Regions from separate parts of the Fulvivirga maritima genome, predicted to be linked through region 1. Evidence: riboswitches for the same ligand, from Rfam matches in the RefSeq annotation. Region 1 holds a riboswitch; each other region holds the start of a gene.
What was found. A riboswitch is a leader RNA that binds a small molecule or an ion and turns the genes downstream of it on or off. The one in region 1 is predicted to bind cobalamin.
Positions count from the first base shown of each region.

Region 2: linked by a shared signal. The riboswitch ahead of LVD15_RS21735 (bifunctional adenosylcobinamide kinase/adenosylcobinamide-phosphate guanylyltransferase) and the one ahead of LVD15_RS00080 (hypothetical protein) in region 1 are both predicted to bind cobalamin.
Region 3: linked by a shared signal. The riboswitch ahead of metE (5-methyltetrahydropteroyltriglutamate--homocysteine S-methyltransferase) and the one ahead of LVD15_RS00080 (hypothetical protein) in region 1 are both predicted to bind cobalamin.

Region 1 covers NZ_CP089980.1:4,323-9,461, reverse strand. The annotation lists gene LVD15_RS00090 (helix-turn-helix domain-containing protein) at 1-537, shown strand, start outside; gene LVD15_RS00085 (DUF3817 domain-containing protein) at 674-988, opposite strand; gene LVD15_RS27230 (DUF6584 family protein) at 1,356-1,493, shown strand; gene LVD15_RS27225 (DUF6584 family protein) at 1,456-1,662, shown strand; cobalamin riboswitch at 1,951-2,147, shown strand; gene LVD15_RS00080 (hypothetical protein) at 2,573-2,827, shown strand; gene LVD15_RS00075 (hypothetical protein) at 2,824-3,015, shown strand; gene LVD15_RS00070 (uroporphyrinogen decarboxylase/cobalamine-independent methonine synthase family protein) at 3,008-3,367, shown strand; gene LVD15_RS00065 (hypothetical protein) at 3,526-3,678, opposite strand; gene LVD15_RS00060 (class I SAM-dependent methyltransferase) at 3,693-4,238, opposite strand; gene LVD15_RS00055 (hypothetical protein) at 4,570-4,713, shown strand; gene LVD15_RS00050 (TolB family protein) at 4,704-4,877, shown strand; gene LVD15_RS00045 (TolB family protein) at 4,849-5,139, shown strand, end outside.
Region 2 covers NZ_CP089980.1:5,160,619-5,165,757, reverse strand. The annotation lists gene cobC (alpha-ribazole phosphatase) at 1-40, opposite strand, end outside; gene LVD15_RS21745 (adenosylcobinamide-GDP ribazoletransferase) at 22-810, opposite strand; gene cobT (nicotinate-nucleotide--dimethylbenzimidazole phosphoribosyltransferase) at 807-1,859, opposite strand; gene LVD15_RS21735 (bifunctional adenosylcobinamide kinase/adenosylcobinamide-phosphate guanylyltransferase) at 1,901-2,404, opposite strand; cobalamin riboswitch at 2,444-2,640, opposite strand; gene LVD15_RS26945 (5-methylcytosine restriction system specificity protein McrC) at 3,139-3,471, opposite strand; gene LVD15_RS26940 (McrC family protein) at 3,425-4,438, opposite strand; gene LVD15_RS21725 (McrB family protein) at 4,431-5,139, opposite strand, start outside.
Region 3 covers NZ_CP089980.1:4,111,380-4,116,518, reverse strand. The annotation lists gene LVD15_RS17470 (cysteine-rich CWC family protein) at 1-234, opposite strand, end outside; gene metE (5-methyltetrahydropteroyltriglutamate--homocysteine S-methyltransferase) at 250-2,565, opposite strand; cobalamin riboswitch at 2,750-2,941, opposite strand; gene LVD15_RS17460 (mechanosensitive ion channel family protein) at 3,031-4,806, opposite strand; gene LVD15_RS17455 (LVIVD repeat-containing protein) at 4,949-5,139, shown strand, end outside.

The sequences.
Region 1 (5,139 bases):
GACATAAGAGAAATTGAAGATATAGATAGGTTGGAGAATGAATATGATTTGGAAAAGGCATCTCTACTAGAACGTAAATTACGATTGATGATTGATGACAATCCAGAGTTAAAGCCTTTGAGAAAAAAGCTTCGTGATTTGATTAAAGAATACGAGGATAAAGAATGGTCTGATTTTGAAAATATTACTGATTCACAAGTAGATGAGTCTGATAAAGCAGAGGAGATAGTGAATTATGAACAAAAATTCATTAACAAACGAAAAGAGGTGATTAGAAAAAGGCTTAAAGAGTTTGATATGACCCAACAAGATTTAGGATTGGTCTTAGGCCATCCAAAATCATATATGAGTGAATTAATGAATGGGGTCTCTCAATTTACACTTAAGGATTTAGTAATTATTCATCGGATTTTAGGAGTTAAACTAAATGTTTTGATCCCAACTTTTTTGCAATCAGAAACAAGAGCCCAAGTAAGAGAATCGATTGAAAAATTAAACAAACCGAAACTTGGCTTAAGAAAATCTGAGTTTATTTAGTTTAAAGCTCATTACAGGCTGCCCCATCTCCACTAAATTCCAATTTCAACTCCTAAGGCATTTGTAATGCTACATTTTCTGTAACCGTTTGATATAAAGCTTTTTATATGAAAGTGGAGCGTCCAGGTTTTTCTGTTCATAAATTATACTCTTTCTTCAGCCTCTTTTCTATTATAAAAGGAACAATGGGTAGGAGAGAGCCTACAAAAAATGTTACCACTCTTAAAAATCTCCAGCGATAGGTTATCCAGCAGGCCATCAGCATAGTTACATAGAGAACAAATAGTCGTCCATGGGCCCAGCCTGTGTATTTTACAGCCTCAGGTATATCCATGAAATATTTCAAAGGCATAGCTATTAGAAGCAAAGCCAGATAAGATATGGCTTCCAGTATAGCTATAGTAGTAAATGCTTTTACCAATTTAAGATTGTAAGTGTTGTCTTGGATCATGCTGCAGAAAATTTGTGTGAAGATAGGCCAAATGCTCTTGCTCAACAATTATATGGTCTCTTGATCTATTAGCGGAAAATGGATTGGATGTGCTGGGGAAGTTTTAATCCTATTAAGCTTGATTTTTTATTAAAATAATTAAATTATCGTTATGATTGAGATGGGTATTGTCTGATTATCAGAATTCATAATATCTCACAAGTCAGTTTTAATTTAAAAATGAAAGGCGATATGAGGTTGTCGTCTGCTAAGCATAAGTGGTCAGTTTACAGAAAAAAATAGATAGAATCGATTCTGAAATTGATCGTGGACTAAAATTCAAAGCTGCTGATAGCTTGCGGAATTTGATACAAAGAATCCTAATGAGATTGAATTATGGGATAAACTTGCCAAACTTTATTATGACAGTGGTTTTTTGGATGCAGCGGGAAAATATTGGATTTTAACAGAACCTGTCAGCGATCGAATTGAAAAAATGCGTTGCCATTTACGAAAAGTCAGTTAATTATTCTGGGTATCAAATATTGCAAGAAATTGTTTTTCGTGGAGATAAGTCTAAACTATCTAAATATGCTCAAAAGAAATTGTCGGAATTAAAATTAGACAGTAAAAAGAAGAATAATTACGTCCCCACTTTTCAGCCCCCAAAACGAATAAAAAGGGTGTCATTCTAACAATAAACAAACTTTTAAAGGAAAAGTAATGGCATTTGTCGTGGGCTTGATTTTATTGCTTATTGGGATTTTTGTAGTCATTGGCTTTGTAACTGCAGTAAGATGGCTCTTTTAATATCACCCTGATGAGACTTTAGATTATGGCACTTGTAAGTCTATGGGCATTGGTGACGCATCTTTTATTCATCTTCATACAAGAGCAACAGCTATTTTAGCCGGGTACCAGCAAATCATGCTATAAAATTGAAAAGGATCTTTAACTTTACCCTTCATTGGTTCTTTTACATACTTTCATCAATCAGAAAAGGTTTTACTTAACGTAGATTAATAGGGAATCGTGTGAAAATCACGAACTGTCGCGCAACTGTAAGTAACACACCAAACGATTCATCATTTTCAATGTCCACTGTTCTGAGCTTATCAGGAATGGGAAGGCTGATCAATCGGTTACAAGTCAGGAGACCTGCCTATTCTGAATGGACAATGCTTTCGCGATTTGAAGCTTTAGGTCTTACAATGAATACATTAATGGTAGTGCGTGTTGCTCAACAGGTAAACTCTGTCATTTCTGTACATTATTATTTCTAAAATTTCTTTTCTCATAGCATTACGAAGCATTTTAAAGAGCTTATAAAGCATTTTAAAATCAATTATTAGTAATACATATTATGGGAACAACCCTAAACACAAAACTGACTCCTTTTAAAGCAGATCATGTGGGGAGCTTTTCCTAAGGCCTGAGGCACTTAAAGAAGCAAGAGAGAAATTTGCCGCCGGCACCATTAATGCCGAGGCGTTAAAGGAAGTAGAAGATCAGGAAATCATAAAACTGATAGAAAAACAAAAGGAATCTGGCTTAAAGAGCATTACAGATGGTGAGTTCCGTCGCTCATGGTGGCACTTTGATTTTATGAAGGACTTTATTGGTACTCGCCAGATAGACGGCCCTCCTTACGAATTTCATGGTATTACCACTCCTGGCCGATTGATAGACATTTATGAGCCTATTCGCTATAACCCCAATCATCCGTTTTTTGTTAAACATTTTGCCTTTTTAAAAGCCCATGTTGGAGATGATTTTGTGGCTAAGCAGACTATACCTAGCCCCAACATGTTCTTTCAGCCCAACATTAGAAATACGCCTGTATATGCTAGTATTTTATGATTTGGCAAAAGACTTATCAGGAGGCATATAGACTCACCATTAAGCATTTCTATGATTTAGGATGCCGCTACTTACAGCTAGATGATGTGTATTGGGCCACGCTGGTAGACGAAGGTCAGCGTGAGGCGCTTAAAGCAGAAGGACTTGATCCTGTAGAAGTGGTCGTTTGGCTGCTAAATATTGAATGATGCGCTGCAAGATAAGCCAGATGATTTATTGGTGACCATGCATGTTTGTCGTGGTAATTTCCACTCCGCCTGGATCTACTCTGGAGGTTATGATGTAATAGCAGAGGAGATGTTCAGTGTGAATATAGATGGTTTCTTTTTAGAGTATGATGATGAACGTAGTGGTGATTTTGCTCCATTAGCCAAGTCTAAGAATCAAAATATTGTGCTGGGTTTAATCACCTCTAAAACAGGAGATATAGAAGATAAGGAAGCTATTAAGAACCGAATAAAAGAAGCTTCAGAATATGTGGCTTTAGAGCACTTATGCCTCAGTCCTCAATGTGGGTTCTCATACTACAGAAGATGGTAATAAACTAGCCTATGAGCAGCAATGGGAAAAAGTGAAAAACATGGTTTCTATTGCGGAAGAGGTGTGGGGTCTTTGATCTCAATTTGTAGATAAAAAATAAAAGCCTTGCATGGTTGCAGGGCTTTTGTGTTGTTTTGATCAAGTATGTCAATCAAACCCTACTTCTTAACAGCCACTACCCTTATTCGCTTGTAATCCGCGTACCATTGGTCGTTATGAAACAGCTGGTGAAAAACACCCTGTTGTACTTTCTTGGCTATTTGTATCTGTTCTACTTTATTGATGCCTTCAAAAAACACTTTGCCAAACATGGTGATCCAGTCTTCTATACCTTTTCCTGATCGGCCAGTTGAGTAGGTCTTTCATAGAGCTGAGCCAGGGTTACTTCAAAGCCTTCTTTTTCTAACTCAGAAGTGTACTCACCTATAGAAGGGAAATACCAGGGCTCAAGTGCTGCAGCCTGATCATAATCAGCCCGCTTTAATTCTAATTTTAACTGCCTTATTATGGTGTCTACATTTCCTTTTCCTCCAAATTCTACCACCATACGTCCACCATGTTTTAAGCTGCTATATATAGATTTAATGGCTCCCTGATAGTTTTTTACCCAGTGTAGTGCAGCATTAGAAAATATAGCATCAAAAGGGTGTTTGAAGTGGAAATGGGCAGCATCTTTAGTAGAGAAAGGTACGTTCGGGTATTTTTCCTTGGCTCTTTTTACCATGTCCTCAGAGAGGTCAATGCCTTTTACATTGGCACCAAGCCTGCTGATCTCATAGGTTAGCTCTCCTGTGCCACAGCCTACATCTAGTATGCGTTCTCCTAGCTGAGGGTTTAGCAATGATATCAGCGAATCGCCATAATCAAACACAAATGCGTGCTTGTCTTCATATAGGGTAGGATCTCATTCCATAATAAATGATTTGACTCGTTTCTATTTTCAGATGGGTAACCAAAGGTAGTAAAATGTGATTTAAATGAGTATGGATTTGCGAAATTCAATAATGAGTATTTAGGATTATTTAAATCTTCCAGAAAATCGACTTTAAAATAACCACTTATAAATACTTGCTTCATTTCTAAATATTGATCTCTTATATTTTGGGCTTTCTTAAACCAAAACTGTATTATGAAATATTTATACCTCTGTGTGTTATTATGCATTGCAGGGATAGTCACTGCCCAGGATAAGAAGGAATGGGATGTGGCCCGACCCTGAAGGAGAATGGAATTTTAAAGAGATGGCGCTTTCTACTACTGAAGGCACCTGGATGAACCTGGACGTGAGTCCTGATGGCAGTCAGGTAGTATTTGATCTGTTGGAGATATTTATATTATGCCTATAGCAGGAGGGAAGGCTACGGCCCTTCGGTCGGGGGCTTGCCGGTTTGAAGTGCAGCCCAGGTTTAATCCTGATGGCACGAAGATATCATTTACCAGTGATGCCGGCGGAGGTGATAATATTTGGGTAATGAATACTGATGGAGTCCGATGCCCATCAGGTAACTAAAGAAGATTTCAGGCTGCTAAATAATGCCGTTTGGACTCCTGATGGAGACTATTTAATAGCCAGAAAGCATTTTACGTCTGGCCGTAGTCTTGGAGCTGGAGAAATGTGGATGTACCATATCACTGGTGGTAGTGGGTTACAGCTTACAAAAAGGAAAAATGATCAGCAAGATGTGAATGAGCCGTATGCTTCGCCAGATGGTAAATATTTATATTTCTGTGAAGATGTATATCCTGGAGGCTATTTTCAATATAATAAAGAT
Region 2 (5,139 bases), 1.2 Mb from region 1:
CCACCTGCGGCGTGGTATGTCTTATAAAGTAAACTTCCATATCAGTATTAAAAATAGATAAAAAGCCACTTCTGTTACTTGTTGCGTTGCCCCCAAGCAGTCGCCGGTATAGCCTCCTATCCATTTGGTGAAGTACCTGGCCAACCACATCTTCACAACATATAAAATCGGAATGAGGGCCAACACAAAAGCATTATGGGAAAGCAAACACAAGGCTATCAAAGGAATAACTCCTAAAAATGCAGCTATTATCAGGTTAGCTCTATGCGCTTGCTGAGCCACAGGCTTGGCCTTGCTGTCGTCTGTATCTCTTACATAAGCATGGGTAAATATGAAGGTCGCGGCCATAAAACGACTCAGGGCATGGGCACTGACCATAATCATCAGTATAATCCACAAATCGGTCAAATTGCTTATTTCCACTAACAGACTAGTCTTTAGCAACAGGATGAGAATCATGCCAATGACGCCATAAGCTCCCATTCGGCTATCTTTCATAATAACCAGAATCTTTTCTTTAGTCCAGCCACCACCAAAGCCATCACATACATCAGCAAAACCGTCTTCATGAAAGGCTCCGGTAGTCAGCACCGAAGCGATAATGCTTAGCACAATACCCACCGCAGGATTCACGGCCCACGCTCCTATTAAAAAAGCTACTGCAGCAATGCCACCAACTATCCAACCGATCAAAGGAAAGTAACGAATGGATTTGTTAATATATTCCGGGCTATGATCTACCGATTTAGGGCATGGGATGCGCGTATAAAACATCAAAGCCGTAAAAAATACTCTGATTTGTTCTTTCATATCGTGGATTGCTGGCTTACTCCTGCCCCTTCAAAGCTGGCCATTTCATTCAGAAAAGTACAAGCCGACTGCACAATAGGATAAGCCACCGCACAGCCTGTCCCCTCGCCTAGTCGCATGCCTAGCTTAAGCAATGGTTTGGCGTTAAAAGTCTTTAGCATCATCTGATGGCCATGTTCTTCAGATTGGTGAGTAAATACACAATAACCTAAAATGGCCTTTTCTATCATTTGGGCCACCAGCAAAGCAGCAGTACAAATAAAGCCGTCTACCAGTATAATCATGCCTAATTCAGCCGCTTTGAGCATTCCACCACATATCTGAGCTATTTCAAACCCACCCAAACTAGCGAGTACAGCTATGGGATCATTCTTATCCAGATCTTGGTGCTTTTCCAATACTTGTTGCAATGTTTTTATCTTCCCTGCTAGTTGCTCCTGATTAGCCCCTGTGCCTTTACCCACGCAGGCTGCTACAGGCTTATCACAAATAACACTCATTAATAGCGATGCCGATGATGTGTTACCTATCCCCATTTCTCCAAAACCAATAACGTTGCTGCCATTATTAAAAATGCCTTGAACTACCTCAGCCCCTTTGGCTATAGCTTGCTCACATTGGGCAATAGTCATGGCGGGACCTTCCAGATAATTGGCCGTTCCATAAGCTATTTTAGCATCTATAATGCTATCAAAAGGGCCGAAATCATAGTTTACACCGGCATCAATGATCTTTATATCAATGTTATTTTGCTTGGATAGCACATTGATAGCCGCACCACCGTTTACAAAATTCATCACCATTTGGTAGGTCACCTCTTGCGGGTAGGGATTAACCAAACCTGTTTTAGCAATACCATGATCACCGGCAAATACGGCAATAGTGGGTGCATTTAACGATGGCGTTAGCGTTTGCTGAATACGCGCAATGGTAAAAGCGGTGTCTTCTAAAAGCCCCAGTGCACCAATGGGCTTAGTCTTAAGGTCTATTTTACTGCGAATAGCATCATCCAGATGATCAGCAACAGGTTGGATAGTAAAGTGAAGCATGATTGAGTTTTAGAAATAATAATAATCAGGTATGTAGTAAGTCATTTTAATGTTAAAGGAAGGCCAGAAACCATAAAAAAGGCCTTATCAGATTGGCTGGCTATGAATTCATTCATCCATCCTTGCAGTTCTGTGAATTTACGGCCCACTTCAGTCTGTGCGTGTATGCCCATCCCAATTTCATTAGAGATAATGATGAGGGTTCCCTCCTGCTGAAAGAGCGCTGAGAGCTCTGCTTTACCCTTTTCAAGGCATTCATCTACATTGTTCTTGGTATCAACATACCAGTTGGTGAGCCAAAGTGTAATACAGTCCAGCACCACTACCTTGCCAGAGACATCCAGTTTACTGAGGTGCTTTTCTTCCTCTATGGTAGTCCAGCGGTCATCTCTATCGGCGACATGGCGCGCTACTCTTTTCTTAAAATCACCGTCCCACTGGCGGGCAGTGGCCAGATATATGGGGTTATCCGATAAGCTCAGCGCCAGTTTTTGCGCATAGCCACTCTTTCCGGATCTTTCCCCTCCTGAAATGTAATAGATCATGGTTTATCAGCTTATTCCTGACTCTTCCTCCGAAAGCCGTTAAAATATAAGCCACTGGCAGGTCTTCTGGCTCGCTTCCAATGTTTTTGGCCTTCCCATTCTACAGAATAGTGGCAAGAGGTAAAACAACTTTCAGAAACTTACAGCTACGGGGATAGCTCCGGACTTTCACCGAATTCCCATTTTAATTCATTGCAGCCTGAGAGGAGAATGAAACCAATAGCGAGTCAAAGCTATGGATTATGATCTAATATTGTCTTTAAAAAAATTAATTAATTCTTCTATTGTCTTAGTTATGATTTTCAGGATTTAAGGATGTCAGGATTTGAATTATACTTCAGATTAGATACCTTCTTAAATGGTATGCTTTTGCCTCCGAAGTTGTCTAAACCTTGATTTTTCATGATTTACCTGATTGCATGATTTTTTTATTATTGTGTACCCGTTTAAATTGAAGGGATTTTGAACCGGAGTTGTCTTAATAGTGATTTTCAGGATTTAAGGATGTCAGGATTTGAGTTGTACTTCGGAGTAAATATCTTCTTAAATTGTAAGCTTTGCTTCAGAAGTTGTCTAAACCTTGATTTCGCGTGATTTACCTGATTACATGATTTTCTTGTTATTGTGTACCCGTTTAAAATGAAGGGATTTTGAACCGGAGTAGATCAATATACCAATTTCCTGTCAATTGCTCTGGGAAATATTAGAGCATTTGAAAGTAAAGGAAGAGACATCTAACTTTTACGCGATGACTTTTCAGCAGAATCCAGTTGGATGGCTTTAAGAATAGCTTCACCTATTTCTCGATTCAAAACTTTTTTATTCTCTTGTACTATAATCAAATCCGCAAACATCAATCCACAGGAAAGATCGCTAAGTTTGTCTTTACTGATATTTTGAAAATCACCATCCTCTTTTCTCACAGCGTCTTTCACTTGATCTGGATAAAGCAAATAACCTTCATTTGATTCAAAGTAATGGAGGTAAGCATATACCTGACGAAGATCTTCCAAAGAAACTTTAGACTGAAACTTCCACTTGGTATCGATCACTACTTTTTTTATCATCTGAGAGTTCGATGACTAAATCAGGTTTAAGAGGTCGAGAATAGCCATTATTTGGCTTCCAAAAGGCCTTAGATGGCTGAGCCAACACCTTCACCCCTTTGCCAGATGCAGCCCTCACCAAACTCCAATAAATAAAGCTTTCCCAAAGTTTGTTCATGTCAAACATGATAGCTAGAATGTCATTGGGGCCGCCTTTGATATCCGGGTGATAATTGAGAAGAATGATTCTGGCCAGCTCAATGGCTCCTTTGTAGCTTTCAGTTTTTCGCTCATAGGCGAGTGTCCGAAAGAGCTTTTCATTGATCACTCTACTCTTAGATTCCGGAAAAAATAGTAATAAAGCTTCCGCATTTCTTCTCACAGCATCCGAACCAACCTTAGCCACGCACTCCAGACCAGCTCTAAGAATGAAATTGAAGACATTGTCCTGATCATAAACCGTATGCGCCACATAAAAGCGTTCGGCATGCACCGCATTTTTCGTGATCTGCTGATGCACCAATAGTTTACCCTTCAAGGCAGACTGATTACTGGTATTCGTTCGATATTTCTTGATCAATCCTTGATGGATAAGTCGTTCCGCTTCTGATAAGAACAACTGAAAATAAGTTTCCAGTACACTATGCTGACGTATTAGAATATTCGCTTGCGTAGTAGTCTTCGCTTCTACTTGCAGACTTATGAGCAGCATATCTAATAACACTTGTTGCCACTCGGATTTGTTTAGCTGATGTTTGTCTGTCTTAGGCAGCACCTCAATGGTGAGGTCGCCTACTTTGATTACTCCAACATGTTCATTGAAGCGAACCTTATTGAAAAAGACCTGAAAGAATCCGGTTTGATTGGCTTGCTCGTACCTAGCCAGAGCATCCAGATGCTTCTTTTTGAATTGAAGGCCTTGCACCTCTTGACCTAAGGTAAGCCAGCTCCACTCATAAACTAATATTTTATCTGCTTGCCTAGTCACCAATGATCGTTTTCACCTTTTCTAATATATTGTCAGAAGTTAGGTCTGTTAATTTATATCGGATGGTTGGTAAATAGTCATCCTGATCATAAACCGCCATTTTGGGAGCATTTTCCACCTTCTCAACAAACTCTTCTCCCAAAATCAACCTGATCTTTCCATAATCATTGTAGAAATACTCTTTCAGAAGTGGGATAATGTTCTTATTAAAAGTCTCAGCCAGCTCTTCCTTACTCAATACGTTTATGAAGTAGCTATGACCTATCTGGTGGTCTTCATCCTTTAAGTATGTAATTCGTTCATTGATTGTTTCGAGGAGCCTGGAAACAGAAACACCAAGAGCCTCAGATGATTCCATGAGTGATGGCAAACTATACTGTGGTACGATATGCTCAAAACTAAATCTACGTCTCAATGCCACATCCAATGCTTCGACACTGCGATCTGCAGTATTCATTGTGCCAATGATGTGAAGGTTTGACGGCACAGAAAACTCCTCTCTTGAATACGGCAGTATTACCGAAAGGTGATTTGGTTGACCTATACGTTTATCTGACTCTATCAAAGTAATTAACTCACCAAAAATGGATGACACGTTGCCTCTATTAATTTCATCAATAAACAGGGCATAATCATGGTTTGGATCTTTGATTGCTTTAGCCACTATTTCCTTGAAAATGCCATCTTTTATCTCATAGCCA
Region 3 (5,139 bases), 2.3 Mb from region 1:
CCTATACCCGCCTATGATTTTATTGATAGAGGCTTCATGCTGTTTGATGTTAAATTCTGTTTTTAATTCGGCCATGCAGCTGGCGCAGAGGCAGTCGCTAAACTGTGAGGATAGGTAGTTTCTTTGCTCATGGGTTAGCTCCACTTTACTACACTGGCAAAGGGCAATATTGCCCACTTTACACTCAAAGAGGGTATTACAACGTGGGCAATATTTATCTTCATGCTTGGGCATAGATTACTTTAGTGATTACACTCCTGTTTCTACACTCTCACGCATGCTTTTGGCGGCACTCACCATTTCTATCAGTGCCTTTCTGGTTTCTTCCCAACCTCTGGTTTTTAAACCACAGTCAGGGTTTACCCATAGCTGATCTTCTGGCAGTACTGCTTTAGCTTTCTCCAGCAGCTCTTCCATTTCCAATCTGCTAGGCACACGTGGCGAATGGATGTCATAAACACCAGGACCAATATCATTTGGATAATTAAACTGAACGAAAGCGTCTAATAACTCCATTTGCGAACGAGAACATTCTATGGTAATCACATCAGCATCCATCGCTGCTATGTTTTCAATGATGTCATTAAACTCAGAATAACACATGTGAGTATGTATTTGCGTAGCATCACTCACTCCTGATGAAGCTATACGGAAGGCCCTCACGGCCCACTCCAGATAGGTTTGCCAGTCAGACTTCCTTAACGGCAACCCTTCTCTTATGGCTGGTTCATCAATTTGTATCACCTTAATGCCGGCTTCTTCAAGGTCTACCACCTCATCTCTTATGGCCAGAGCTATCTGGTTACAGGTGGCTGATCTTGGCTGGTCGTTTCTTACAAAACTCCATTGTAATATGGTTACTGGGCCGGTAAGCATTCCTTTGACCAACTTATCTGTAAGTCCTTGAGCGTAGGTGCTCCATTTCACCGTCATAGCTTCTGGTCGGGAAACATCACCATAGATAATAGGCGGCTTCACGCAGCGGCTACCATAACTTTGTACCCATCCGTTTTGAGTAAACACAAAGCCATTGAGCTTTTCTCCGAAATACTCTACCATGTCATTTCTTTCAAATTCACCATGCACGAGTACATCAAGCCCTATTTTTTCTTGCCACTCTATAGCCTTAGCGGTTTCTTCAGCCAGGAGATCATTATACTCTTTTTGGGAGAGCTCTCCTTTTTTGAATTTAGCCCTCCAGCTTCTCACTTCTTTAGTTTGAGGAAAAGAGCCAATGGTAGTGGTAGGATAAAGAGGTAAGTTGAGCACAGATTGCTGCGTAGCCTTCCGCGAGGCAAACTCATGATCTCTATGTGTATCAGATTCTTCAATACCATTTACACGTGATTTAACAGCCGTATTATGAATTAAAGCCGAAGTAATCCTGCTTTCCTGCGCCTGGGTGTTGGCCTGTAAGGCAGCTATTACATCAGCCTTATCTTCACCTGCCAGTTTGCTTAGGGTCACTACTTCTTCCACTTTTTGCTTAGCAAAAGCCAGCCAGCTCTTTATTATTGGCGTAAGCGTATCTTCTTTAGTCTCTAAAGACAAGTCACAAGGAGAATGAAGCAGAGAGCAACTCGTACCAATCATTATTCTCTCCTTTCCTAATGCTCCAATCGCCTTTTTAATTTGTTCTAGACTGGCAATAAAGTTATTCTTCCAAATATTTCTTCCATCTACCAAACCGAGAGATAGTGAAAGGTTATCCGGCGTTTTAGCCAGCACCTCAGAAAGCTGTTCCGGCGCTCTTACCAAGTCTACATGCAGGGCTGTAACGGGTAGTGACACCGCCAACTCTGTATTTCCTTTAAGGCCTTCAAAATAAGTAGCTAATAGTATTTTCAGGTGAGGAAATTTCTTATCGATCTCTGCATAAACTTTTTTATACACCTCCTGAGTAGGCGCGTCAATGTCCATAGCCAGGAAAGGCTCATCTATTTGTATCCACTGTACATCTCGCTCACTAAGCTGAGCAAAAAGCTCAAAATAAACTGGTAACAGGTTATCTATTAGCTCTAATCGGTTGAAGCCCTCTTCTTTTTCCTTACCCAAAAGCAAGAAAGAAACAGGTCCCAGGATCACCGGCTTGGAGGCAATACCAATACGCTTAGCTTCGTCAAATTCATCAATAATTTTAGTAGAAAAGAGTTTAAACTGCTGGTCTTTAGTAAACTCAGGCACTATGTAATGGTAGTTAGTATCAAACCACTTGGTCATTTCCATAGCGGTTATGTCCAAGCCATTTTGCTGATAACCACGAGCCATAGCAAAGTACAAGTCCAGCTCCGTTTTACCTTCTTTAAGAATTACATCATGGTACCTTTCGGGAATAGCATTAACGGTGAGCGCCATATCCAGCACCTGATCATAGTAAGAAAAGTCGTTAGAAGGAATAAGGTCTATTCCTGCTTCTTTCTGAAGATTCCAGTTATGCTCCCTGATTTCTTTAGCAGCCTGCACCAGCTCCTTCAGCGTAATTTTGTCGTTCCAGTAGCTTTCACAAGCCCTTTTTAGTTCACGTCGGCTACCTATGCGCGGATAGCCCAGAATGTGTGTTTGCATTTTTTTAACTTTTAGTGTTTAAATAGTATTCTAAAAGTCCATTGCAAAATTTCGGCTTTGCCCGACGATAATAAGAAGAAAAATAAGGTGAAGATGCACCACTCCCAATACCAACAGCATACACCTATCCTGTGATTTTACAAGCAAGCATCAGACCTGACAATGAGCTTCATATCGCGAAAGCAAAGTCATAGCGGAAAAGGCAGGTCTCCTGACTTTTAACAGCTTTTGCCGTCCTTCCCATTCTGATCAGGCAGAACAGTGGACCACAAGGGCAAAAGCCTTTAGTGTTAATTACAGTTGCGCGACAGCTCTGGATTTGCACCAGATTCCCTATTAATGCACGTTAAGTGTAACCTACTCCGTTTGATGAAATTAAGTAAAGAACTTTACTGATCGTAAAAGTAAGTATTTCTTTTTTGAAAAGGTTCAGTTAGGAGTAGAATAAAGTACTACTCCTTTCATTTACCCTTTATTATTCTGGCTAGATCCTTCTGGTGGATACGGTATGGTATTTTTAAGGGCTTCTATAGCTTCTGGGGTAAAATTGGGTATTTCCATCTGCTCTTTCTCTCTCCATTCCTTTACCTTAGCGTGAATGGCTTCTGCTTTTTCAGTAGAAACGCCTTCATCTTTAGCCATATAAATAGTTTGTGATGGGAAGGCGAAACCTGTACCACTCTCTTCAACTATATCCATAATACGGAGCAGCAAGTCTTCTTTCACCTCTAAAAACCCATTATAATCTATGGCTCTCACATAAGCGAATATCTCCAGCGGCAGGTAATCAGGACCAAAACCTGTAAAACGTATTCTGGCAGGATCTGGATCTACCTTAGGGTGAGCATATAAGAGCTTCCTTATTTCTACCAGCAGATAGCGCATCTGGTCAGGGGTGGTTTCATAGCGCATAGAGAGCACCGGGTGAAACCAAAACATATCTCTTTGAGTATAATTTTCAATTTTTAAAGAAGAAAACTCACCATTAGGTATGGTTACTATGGTTCTGTCTAATGTTCTTATTTTGGTAGAACGCATGCCTATCTGCTCTACGGTGCCGGTGGTATCCGCTACTTTACAGAAGTCTCCTACTCTAATAGGTCTGTCTAGTACCAGCGTAACACTACCCACAAAATTTTCCACCGTTTTCTGCGCACCCAAGGCAATAGCAATACCACCAATACCCAGGGCTGCTATCCAGTTAGTAATATCAAAGCCCAGGGCCCCGATAGCCATAATAACGCCTATGATAATAATAGAAACGTAAAATGCTCTTCTAAAAAATATGATAGCACTAACGGCGGCCAAATTGCCTTTAAGGCTCATTTTACGCTCCATAAAGCCAGCTACGAAATCAGCGATTCTCCATAAAAGCAATAGCAGCGCGGCCCAAAACACTATTACCGTAACAAAACTGAATTGCTGCCTTACCACCACTGATATACCCAGATATTGAGACACTTTAAGATATAAGACTATGGCAAGATATAATCTCAATGGAAAACTAAAAGCATCAATAATCCCTTCAACAGACTCCTCTCTAGCCTTTTTCCATACTTTTTTAACAAAAAACACCAAGCCTTTTGAAAGGTATACGGCACAGAAATACACTAAAACCACTATGCCCAGAATAGCTATCCACTGACCAAGTGAGAAGCCGAACCTTCTATTTTTTAACAGAAAATTAGGTAATAATTTATTTATAATTGGCTCCTTAAAATTCTCCTTTTCTGAAGCTATATTGAGCAACGTTTCTGAGCTAAAAAGCCAGATATAATTTCCTTCAGTATCTTTTTTCTTCTGAAGCAAAAGGTCGATGTTCTTATTATTAACAGAAACAAACCCTACCCTATCAACATCCTTTTTAAAGCCATCTTCCAGGTTTCCTTCCTCCTTATCACTAATCCAGGCATTAGGGAATATGGTGCCTCCCTGATCCAGCATAAACACCAGGCTTTTCACCAACTCAGCAGCCTCTTCATTACTGGCATCATAAGCTCCATTTAAATCAAAATAACCAATGGCTCTTTTATACCTGCTGGCAGATATAGCATCCATAAAACCATTAACGGTTCCTTGCGGCGACCTTCTGCCTAGTGAGTCAGTAGGAACCTCCTCTTCTTCAGCGGGCTCTTCAACTTGTGTTTGCCCCAGAATTTGAGCCGAAGCGCTAATTGATACAAATACCAAAAGCACCACTACGAACTGTATTTTAAAGAAAGAAGCCTTTATCAGCGACATTTTATAATTCAATTTTTTTAATTATAGAGGCACAAAACTAACTATTAAAACGCTATTCAAAATAGATTTTTTGAAAGAAGTATACTCAACCCTCCAACCTTATAAAAAGATTCGGTGTCTATAAAATAAAACCAATCACACCATGAAAAAGTCCTCTACTACCTCCTCAAAACTGAACATCGGTCTGATCCTACTTGTTTTCATATCCTTCGTTTCATGTGAAGATAAATGTGAAAATGAACAAACTTTATACAACTACCGCCCTGTGTATACCAGCCTGACAGAACTTAGGTCTCAAGTAGCATATTCGGAGCCTCAAGAAATAGAAATTAC